DNA from 3 places in the Nesterenkonia maliinae genome. Region 3 is predicted to be linked to each of the others. Evidence: riboswitches for the same ligand, from Rfam matches in the RefSeq annotation. Region 3 holds a riboswitch; each other region holds the start of a gene.
The links. A riboswitch is a leader RNA that binds a small molecule or an ion and turns the genes downstream of it on or off. The one in region 3 is predicted to bind S-adenosylmethionine.

Region 1 (3,263 bases), on a different contig from region 3:
GCACGCCCTCGGGGAACCAGCCCATCAGCGAGCGGACCAGTGTGGGGGCGGTGTAGTAGGTGGTGACGCGATGGCGCTCGATGATCTCGAAGTGGCGGCCCTCATGCGGGGTGTTCGGGGTGCCCTCGAAGATCACCTGGGTGGCGCCCGCCGCCAGCGGACCGTAGATCTCGTAGGTGTGCGCGGTGACCCAGGCCAGGTCCGCGGTGCACCAGTGGACGTCCTCGGGGCGTCGAGCCGGGTCAGGGTGGGCGAAGAGTCGCAGGTAGGTGTAGAGCGCTCCGGTGAGGTACCCGCCGGTGGTGTGCACCAGGCCCTTGGGCTTGCCGGTGGTCCCGGAGGTGTACATGATGAACAGCTCGGTCTCGGCGTCGAAGAACTCCGGGGTGTGCTCGGTGGAGGCGGTCTCCACCACCTCGTGCCACCAGAGGTCTCGTCCTGGTGTCCATTCCACGACCGAATCGGTGCGGTTGATGACCAGGACGTGTTCGAGGTTGCCGCCATGTTCGGCGGTGGCCCCGGCGACGGCGGCATCAGCGTTGGCCTTAACCGGCACGGCCTTGCCACGGCGGAACTGTCCGTCGGTGGTGACCAGCAGCTTCGCCCCGGTGTCCTCGACGCGGAACTTCAGCGCCTCGGCGGAGAAACCGCCGAAGACCAGGGAATGCACCGCGCCGATCCTGGCGCAGGCCAGGGTGACCACGATGGTCTCGACGAGCACCGGGAGGTAGATCACCACACGGTCCCCGCGGGTGATGCCCATCGCGGTCAGCGCGTTCGCCGCCTGGTTGACCCGGCGTCCGAGCTCGGCATAGCTGACGTCCTCGCGGTCTCCGGGCTCGCCCTCGAAGTGCAGCGCGATCTTCTCCCCGCGTCCGGCGGCGACGTGCCGGTCCACGCAGTTCACCGCGGCATTCAGCGTCCCGCCCTCGTACCAGCCGATCGTCGGGCCGCGCCGGGTCACCGGGTTCGGCGGCGTCCAGGAACGGGTGGTCTCCCAGGGGGTCTCCCAGTCCAGGAGAGTCGCCGCGGCGGACCAGAACGCCAGGCGCTGGTCCTCATCCTGCGGGTCCGTCCACTGGTGGACGTCCGCGCCGAGCGGGTCTGCGGGCACGGTGAAGCGGGTGTGGGTGGTCAAGAAAGGGTCCTTCGAGTCAGCTCAGGGTGGTCAGGGTCTTGAACTCGTGCTGGTGGAAGACCAGTCCAGGGGCCCCCTCGGTGAAGCCGAGGTCCAGGATCTCGAGCACGATGATGTCGTGGTCTCCGGCGCGGACCCGGTCATAGATCCGGGTGCGCAGCCACATCGGGACCCCGTCGAGCAGCAGCGCCGAGCCATGGAGCTGGTAGTCCACCCCGGTGAAGCGGTTGGCCCGATCCTTGGACGCGATCTGTCGGCACAGCCCGTTCTGGTCGCGGCCGAGCACCGAGATGCCCAGGTCGCCTCCGCTGTGCTCGAGCTTCGGCCAGGTGGAGGAGTTGTGCTGGACCGCCAGGGTGACCAGGGGCGGCTCCAGCGAGACGCCCACGGTGAAGGTGGACGCGATGATCGCCTCGGGGGTCCCGTCGACCTCCGCGCCGACGGCGACGACGCCCTGCGGGAACTGGGCCAGGGCATGGCGCAGCGCAAAGGGATCCACGCGGGATGCGTCAGCGGGGTTCTCGAGGGTGCGAGCAGGAACAGACATGCAGATCAACTCCATCGGTCCTGGCGTTAGCACCCGGCGTGTCCGGGTTGCTGCGGCGTCTCTGAGCCAGATCTCTCAGCCGCTCGGGATGGTTACGGTTCAACGCTACGCGTGGTCCCGTTCCCCAGCAAGAATTGTTCGCACTGTGAGACGCCGCATGACATTCCAGGGACGGGTCGGCGCCCCGTTCGCCCACGATTCGTCCGATGAACAAACTAGGACTCCTTGAAGATCCACCGCATCGGCGTTCATGAATATCGATCGTCAAGTGGGCGCCGAGGCGCAGCTGAGTTCAGACATGCGGCGTCATCTGAACTTGACGGATGAGCCCCAAGACCCTCTATATTTAGCGTCATCACCATCCAGAGCGACTGAGGGATCTGGCCCGAAGACGTCGCAGCAACCCGGACATGCCGGGTGCTACCGCCAGAATCGATGGAGGAAAGAATGAACATTCAACTGCCTGTGCCTCAGATTCTGCGTGACGCCGTCGAGCGTGTCGGTCTCTCCGCGCTCGACCGGGAGCGCAGCCGTGAGCTGGCCCGCGAGGAGGTCAAGGACCTCGTCGCCGCCGGCATCGGGCGGCTCCGCGTGCCCGAGCTGGCGGGTGGCTTCGGCCTGGACTGGGTGCAGACCACCCAGGTCCTCCTGGAGCTCGCCGCCCAGGACAGCAACATTCCGCAGGTGCTGCGCGGTCACTTCGCGGTCCAGGAGGATCTGCTGTGGCGCGCAGGTACCGAGGCTGACTCTGAGTCCGACCCCGCGCCGCTCGTGCAGCGCTGGCTCGCGCGGCTGACGGCCGGGGAGCTGGTCGGCAACGCGTGGACCGAGCCGGGCAAGGGGGGCTTCCACCAGTCCGGCACGGTGGTCACCGAGACCGATGCCGGGCACGTGGTCAATGGGGTGAAGTACTACACCACAGGGGCGATCTTCGCGGACTGGCTCGACGTCACCGCCCGGGACGCCGCAGGTCGAGAGCTCGCGGTGCTGGTGCGCCGGGACCAGCCCGGTGTGGAGATCGACGACGACTGGGACGGCTTCGGCCAGCGCACCACCGGCTCCGGCACGGCGCGGCTCACCGATGCCGTGGTGGAGGAGGCCGAGCTGCGCGGGCTGACCGATCGGTTCCCCTACCAGACCGCGCTCTACCAGCACTTCCTGCTGATCGTGCTCGCCGGCGTCGCCGAGGCCGCGGCCCGGGACGCCGCGGCGCTGCTGCATGAGCGCTCGCGGACCTTCTCCCACGCCAACACCCGCACTCCGCGCACGGATCCGCAGCTGCTCCAGGCCGTCGGGGAGGTGGATGCGGTCGCGGCGCTGGCCCGGGCGCAGGTGCTCGCCACCGCCGCGAGCCTGGATGCCGCCTTCGCGGCGCGGACCAGCGCCCAGGACGCGCAGATCGCCGCCGCCAATGCCGTGGAGCTCGCCACGGGCCGCGCCCAGGTGGCGCTGCACCGTCCCGTGCTGGAGGCGGTCACCCGGATCTTCGATGTCCTGGGTGCCTCCGGGGTGAGCCAGTCCCGCGGCCTGGACCGGCATTGGCGCAACGCCCGCACCGTCACCAGTCACAACCCCTGG
Region 2 (3,263 bases), on a different contig from region 3:
CTGCGCCCGGCGGTCTCTCCACGGGGTCAGTGGTGGGGTCAGTGGCTGTGTGAGTCGACGCCGAGCCCGGAGAAGAGCTCACCGCGCAGCGCCGCCAGTTCGGCTGAGGCGCGATCGCGCGGACGCTCACCGGGCACGTTCAGCAGACGAGCGATCGTGGCGCCCTCGGCGGGGTCGGGATCGGCCGGATCCTTGCCCAGGAGGAGCACGCGGTCTGCGAGCTGCAGCGCCTCGTCCACGTCGTGGGTGACCAGCAGCACCGTGGTGCCGGTCTGCGCATGCAGATCTAGCAGCAGGTCCTGCATCTTGAGCCGGGTCAGTGCGTCGAGGGCGCCGAAGGGCTCGTCGAGCAGCAGCACGCCGGGGCGGCGGGCCAGGGCGCGGGCCAGCGACGCCCGCTGTGCCATGCCGCCGGAGATCTCCCGGGGCCGCAGCGACGCACGGTCATGGAGCCCGACCAGCTCCAGGAGCTCATTGACGCGTTCGCGGCCCTCGGACTTGGACAGGCTGCGCGGCAGGCCCAGACTGACGTTCTTGTGGATCGAGCGCCAGGGCAGCAGTCGCGGCTCCTGGAACCCGACCGCAGTGCGTTCGTCATAGCGCTGCACCGGGGAGCCGTTGATCAGGATCTCACCGGTGCTTCCGGTGTCGAGACCGCCGACGGCGCGCAGCAGCGTGGACTTGCCGCAGCCGGAGGACCCCAAGATCGCCAGCACCTCGCCGGGGGCGATCTGCAGGCTGACGTCGCGCAGCACGGTGCGGGAGCCGAAGCCCCGGCCGACGCCGGAGAGCTTGACGTCCAGCGAGGTGTACTGCGCTCGGCTCGCCGGCGCTTCAGCGGGCGCGGCAGAGACCTCGGAGGTGTCTGAGGTGTCGGCAGTGTGCGCAGGGGTGACTGCGGCGGTGCCGTTCAGGGTGGAGGCAGGCGAAATCATCAGAGGATACTCCCATCGATCCTGGCGGTAGCACCCGGCGAAAAGACTCCTCATCTGAGGGGTCCCTCCCTGGGTTGCTGCGGCGTCGACGAGCCAGATCTCTCGGCCGCTCGGGATGGTACGCGGATCAGACTACGCCCAGCCGGGGAATCCGATCAATGTCACGCTCACTCAATGAGACAAAACGCAACACATATCCCGACTTGACTTTTCGCCCAGGTTCGCCCTTAGAGTGAGGGCACTCAACCATCCAGAGCGACTGAGAGATCTGGCTCGAAGACGTCGCAGCAACCCGGAGGGCCTCACAGCCTCGGCCGGGTGCTAACGCCAGGACCGATGGAGCATGCCTCATGATTTCGCTTACCCATGTCTCGACGACCTTCGCCGCCCGCGGCAGGGAGCCGCTGACCGCAGTCGATGACGTCAGCCTTGAGGTGCCGCGAGGCAGCATCCAGGGCATCATCGGGTTCTCAGGCGCCGGGAAGTCCACGCTGCTACGCAACATCAACCTGCTGGAACGCCCCACATCGGGCACCGTGAGCGTCGCCGGCACCGAGCTGACCAGCCTGGATGACGCGGCCCTGCGCCAGGCCCGGCACCAGATCGGCATGATCTTCCAGGGGTTCAACCTGGTCAACAACCTCACCGTCGCGCAGAACGTCGAGCTCTCACTGAAGTTCGCCGGGGTCAGGGACCGGCGGGAGCGTCTCCGCCGGGCCGCAGAAGCGCTGGAGATCGTCGACATCACCGACAAGACCTCCGTCTATCCGGCACAGCTCTCGGGTGGCCAGAAGCAGCGGGTGGCGATCGCCCGGGCGCTGGCCACCAAGCCGGAGGTGCTGCTCTGCGATGAACCGACCTCCGCGCTGGACCCCTTCACCACGGCCACCGTGCTGCAGTACCTGGCTGACGTGAACCGTGAATTCGGCATCACCGTGGTGATCGTGACCCACGAGATGGAAGTCATCAAGGCCCTCGCCGACAATGTCGCGGTGATGGAGGACGGTCGCGTGGTGGAGGAGTTCCCCGCCTCGGAGCTTCGCCGGGAGGGTTTCAACCCCCGCACCTCGATCGGGAAGTATCTGCTCACCGATGGGATCCGGCTGGACCGCAGCGGCCCCCGAGCGCACGAGTCGACAGCTGATCCGCAGGACCCGGACGCCGCGCAGACGGGCTATGCACGCCGGTCCCAGCACACCGCGCTCGCCGCTTCGACAGGGGGTGTGCGCTGATGAACCTCGTCATCGAACGACTCCCCGAGATCAACCAGGCCATGTTGGAGACCTTCGCGATGATCGCGGTCGCCATCCCGGTGGCAGTCCTGCTCGGCACCCCGCTGGGCATCTGGCTCTTCGTCCACGCCCCCGACGGGCTGGCGCCGCGACCCCGCTCCCACGCCATCGTCTCCGGACTGGTCAACATGATCCGGTCCTTCCCCTTCCTGATCCTGCTCATCGCGATCATCCCGTTCACCCGGTTCGTGGTGGGCACGTCGGTGGGCACCGCCGCGGTGATCGTCCCGCTGACCATCAATGCGATCCCGTACTTCGCGCGCCTCGTCGAGCAGAACATCACCCAGCTGGGCTCCGGCGCGGTCGAAGCCTCCCGGGCCATGGGAGCGACCCGCGGACAGATCATCCGCAATGTGCTCCTGGTCGACGCCAAGCCCGGACTGATCGGGTCCATCACCATCACCACGGTCAGCTTCATCTCCTATTCGGCGATGTCGGGACTGGTCGGCGGCGGCGGGATCGGGGATCTGGCCATCCGGTACGGCTACTACCGATACGAGACCCCCACCATGATCGCGGCCATCGTGCTGATGGTGCTGCTGGTCTCGCTGGTGCAGTTCACCGGCACGCGGGTCGCCCGCGCCTCGGACCGGCGCATCACCGCCTGAGCCACCGCACCGGCTGAGCCGACATACCGCGTGGCCCAGGATCACCGCCTGATCAGGAGCAGAGCCTGACCAGATTCCTGCAGGCCGGTCCTCCGCCTTCCAGGCTCACCGCGCTCCATCACCACACCTGATCTCCACACCCCGGGGCTGGCGCCCGACGTCGCGCCCTGGTCATCTCCGCACACCCTCTGGGCCCCTTGTTGCCCAGCAAGAGAAAGCAGCTCACACCCATGAACGCTCGACGCCCCGCGATCCTGACCGGCGCAGTCCTGTCCACCGCCGCCCTTGGCCTGACCAGCTGCGGACTGGTGGAGGACGATGAGACGATCAGCATCGTCGTCACCGAATCCGCACCTTTCCAGGAGCCCGCCGAGATCGCCGCGGAGCTGCTCGAGGAGCAGGGCTACGAACTCGACATCACCTATATG
Region 3 (3,263 bases):
GGTCCGGCGCGTACATCAGCCCGTGCTCTGCGGCGGCCGAGTTCAGATCAGCGTTGATCACGCCCGGTTCGACCACGGCGACCTCGTCCTCAGGTCGCATCGCGAGAATCTGGTTCATCCGGGTCAGGTTCAGCACCACGGAGCCCTCGGTGGAGTTGGCCCCACCCGAGACCGACGTTCCCGCGCCCCGGGTGATCAGCGCGAAGCCGTGTTCGGCGGAGAGCCGCACGAGCTTCTGCACGTCCTCGGTCGATTCGGCGAAGACGACGGCGCGCGGCGGGTGTACCTGCCAATGCTCCAGCGGTCCCTTGTCCACCGCGTGGGCGTCGAGCTCGCCCGGGTCGGTGGTCAGGGCATGCGGCGCGAAGGCGCTGCGCAGGGCTGTCAGGACATCGTTGTCGGAGGCGCTCATGGGAGATGAGTCTAGGTCAGGGCGCGCCCCCGCCCCGGGGTGAAAAGTCGTAGCGTTGTGGCGGGTCGTAGAGCTAGAGCGCTACGACGAAGCAGCTACTCTACGATTTTTTGAATCCGGGGTGCGGCCCGTGGCGTGGGTCCGGACCAGCAGGATGGTCAGGATCGAGCCGATGAACGGGGCGAGAACCAGCAGAAAGGCGAATGCGATCTTCGGTGCGAAGTCCAGGCTTCTGTTCCGGACGAGCTCCACAGCGGCCCAGATGACGAGGCTGGCGTAGAGGACCGGTATGGCCCACCACGCGATGTCGATCCAGGAGGAGGTGATCGTGGGGTTCAGTCCGAGGAACGCAGAAAGCGTCGTGTGAAGCATGAAATAGGTGTCCAAGAGATGGGGGTCCACGTTCGCGAAACCACGCTACATCCTCTGGCGCTGAAGGATAAGAGGTCGTCGGTCTCAGGGGCGGGGGGTGGAGGGCGTGACCAGCCATCGCTCGGCATCGTCGTCGCACTCCTCGGGGACGTCGTAGATATCCGGGCCCGGTCCGCCTCCGCCTACCGTGATGTCATCGCCGGCGGAATATTCAACGCCCCGCCACGTGAACTCCGCCCCGTCGGGAGCCTCTTCGAGCTCATGGGCGGGGAAGAGCGCGAGGGTGAGGGCATGCTCGGGAGCAGGCCCCTGGATGTAGTAGCACCCGCGGATCTCTGCGATGCGTCCCTGCAGGCCCATATCGGGCCCGGAAGCGTCCTCGACGACGTAGTTGGGGACGCCCGCCGGGGCGTTCGGGTCCTGGAGGCCGGTGGTGCAACCAATCATGGTTGCTCCGAGGACGGCCCAGGCCGCGGTCGCGCCAGCGAGTCTCCGTGAACCTGCCATGGTCTTACCGTGGCAGAGATCCGTGGGCTTCGGAAGGTCTTTGGCGGATCAGCCCTCAGTGTGGACCTGCCACTGCTGGACGTCCTCATCGCATTGATCGGGGACCCGATAGGTCATCGATCGGGCGGGGCTTCCTCCGAGCCAGATGTCGTCGCCCTCGGCGCAGTCCTCCCCGTTGAGGACGTATCCCTCTCCTGCGGAGGACTCCCCGAGAATGTCGGCCGGGAAGACCGCGACCCCCGGCTCGCCCCCCACGCTCGCAGAAATCGTAGCGCTGTGGGAGATCGTAGGGATAGAGCGCTACGACAAAGCAACAGCTCTACGATTTTTTGCCAGCAGGGAGGGGGGAACATGACGAACTGCGAATCCCACCTGGAGTCAGCACTTGCACGCAAGCATTCCGCCGTGCAGACTTATGCCTAGGTCAAGAGTGCCAGCGCAAAACCCCGGTTTGCTGGCCGGCAACCCTCCAGTTCGCGGTGGGGTGCCCCGGGTGACGACCTGGCTGCGGCAGTCTTCGTAGAAGCTTCATCGACTGACCGTGGCAAGCGCGGGCCACACACCAGTGCGGGCCCTTTCACCCCAGTCCTCAGGACAGGGCCGTACAGGATTCAGCGCCGGCAGCTCTATCACCGGCAGCGACGTTCATATCCGGTCCAGGTCCTGGGCCGCATTGAACGGAGAATCTTTTGAGTAACGAGAACAACTGGCAGTTCGAGACCCAGCAGATCCACGCCGGAGTCGCTCCCGACCCGGTCACCGGAGCACGGGCGCTGCCGATCCAGCAGACCACCTCCTTCGTCTTCCCCGACACCGCCGCCGCCGCGCGTCGCTTCGGCCTCGAAGAGATCGCCCCCGTCTACTCCCGCATCGGCAACCCCACGGTCCAGGCCGTGGAGGACAAGATCGCCGCCCTCGAGGGTGGAGTCGGGGCGCTCGCCGTCGGCTCCGGACAGGCCGCAACCTCGCTGGCGCTGCTGAACATCGCCCACGCCGGCAGCCACATCGTCGCCTCGCCCACGCTCTACGGCGGCACGCAGAACCTCTTCAAGCACACTCTGCCGAAGTTCGGCATCGAGGTCTCCTTCGTGGAGGACCCCGATGACCTGGAGTCTTGGCGCGCCGCCACCCGGGAGAACACGGTGGCCTTCTTCGGCGAAGCGGTGGCGAACCCGCGCGGCGACGTGCTCGACATCGAAGGCGTCGCCTCGGTGGCGCACGAGTTCGGGGCGCCGCTGATCATCGACTCCACGCTGACCACGCCCTACCTGATCCGTCCCTTCGACTTCGGCGCCGACGTCGTCGTGCACTCGGCGACGAAGTTCCTCGGCGGACACGGCACCGCCATCGCCGGGGTGATCGTGGACTCCGGGCGCTTCGACTACTTCGCGCACCCGGAGCGCTTCCCCGGCTTCTCCACCCCCGATGAGAGCTACCACGGGCTGGTCTTCGGCCGGGATCTCGGGCCGGAGGGGATCTTCGGCGTCAACCTCTCCTTCATCCTCAAGGCCCGGGTCCAGCTGCTGCGCGACTTCGGCCCGGCGCTGTCCCCGCACAACGCCTTCGAGATCAACCTGGGCCTGGAGACGCTCTCGCTGCGGATCGAGCGCCACGTCGAGAACGCCCAGAAGGTCGCCGAATACCTCGAGGCCCACCAGGACGTGCGGCGGGTCTACTACTCCGGTCTGCCTTCGAGCCCCTGCTTCGAGCGCGCCCAGAAGTACCTGCCCCGGGGGTCCGGGGCGGTGCTGGCCTTCGAGCTCGCCGGCGGAGCAGCCGACGACGTCGAGGCGCAGGCCCGCGCGGGCCAGGCGTTCGTGGACGCCCTGGAGCTGCACTCGCTGGTGGCCAACGTGGGCGACGTCCGCTCGCTGGTGATCCACCCCGCCTCGACCACGCACAGCCAGCTCAGCCCCGCCGAGCAGCGGGCCGCCGGGGTCAAGCCCGGACTGGTCCGGCTCTCGGTGGGCCT

Region 1: it holds a riboswitch for S-adenosylmethionine, as region 3 does, so the genes downstream of both, ACHAA4_RS06275 (acyl-CoA dehydrogenase family protein) here and ACHAA4_RS10445 (O-acetylhomoserine aminocarboxypropyltransferase/cysteine synthase family protein) in region 3, are expected to answer to the same signal.
Region 2: it holds a riboswitch for S-adenosylmethionine, as region 3 does, so the genes downstream of both, ACHAA4_RS06300 (methionine ABC transporter ATP-binding protein) here and ACHAA4_RS10445 (O-acetylhomoserine aminocarboxypropyltransferase/cysteine synthase family protein) in region 3, are expected to answer to the same signal.

What each region holds. Positions count from the first base shown of each region.
Region 1 is NZ_JBIMEY010000002.1:382,312-385,574, forward strand. Features, by position in the region: gene acs (acetate--CoA ligase) at 1-1,114, opposite strand, end outside; gene ACHAA4_RS06270 (flavin reductase family protein) at 1,155-1,685, opposite strand; SAM riboswitch class I at 1,694-1,780, opposite strand; SAM riboswitch class I at 2,041-2,127, shown strand; gene ACHAA4_RS06275 (acyl-CoA dehydrogenase family protein) at 2,133-3,263, shown strand, end outside.
Region 2 is NZ_JBIMEY010000002.1:389,429-392,691, forward strand. Features, by position in the region: gene ACHAA4_RS06295 (ABC transporter ATP-binding protein) at 39-935, opposite strand; SAM riboswitch class I at 945-1,057, opposite strand; SAM riboswitch class I at 1,179-1,278, shown strand; gene ACHAA4_RS06300 (methionine ABC transporter ATP-binding protein) at 1,286-2,167, shown strand; gene ACHAA4_RS06305 (methionine ABC transporter permease) at 2,167-2,835, shown strand; gene ACHAA4_RS06310 (MetQ/NlpA family ABC transporter substrate-binding protein) at 3,066-3,263, shown strand, end outside.
Region 3 is NZ_JBIMEY010000005.1:81,717-84,979, forward strand. Features, by position in the region: gene ACHAA4_RS10425 (FAD-binding oxidoreductase) at 1-412, opposite strand, end outside; gene ACHAA4_RS10430 (hypothetical protein) at 494-784, opposite strand; gene ACHAA4_RS10435 (hypothetical protein) at 869-1,231, opposite strand; gene ACHAA4_RS10440 (hypothetical protein) at 1,340-1,546, opposite strand; SAM riboswitch class IV at 1,714-1,848, shown strand; gene ACHAA4_RS10445 (O-acetylhomoserine aminocarboxypropyltransferase/cysteine synthase family protein) at 1,981-3,263, shown strand, end outside.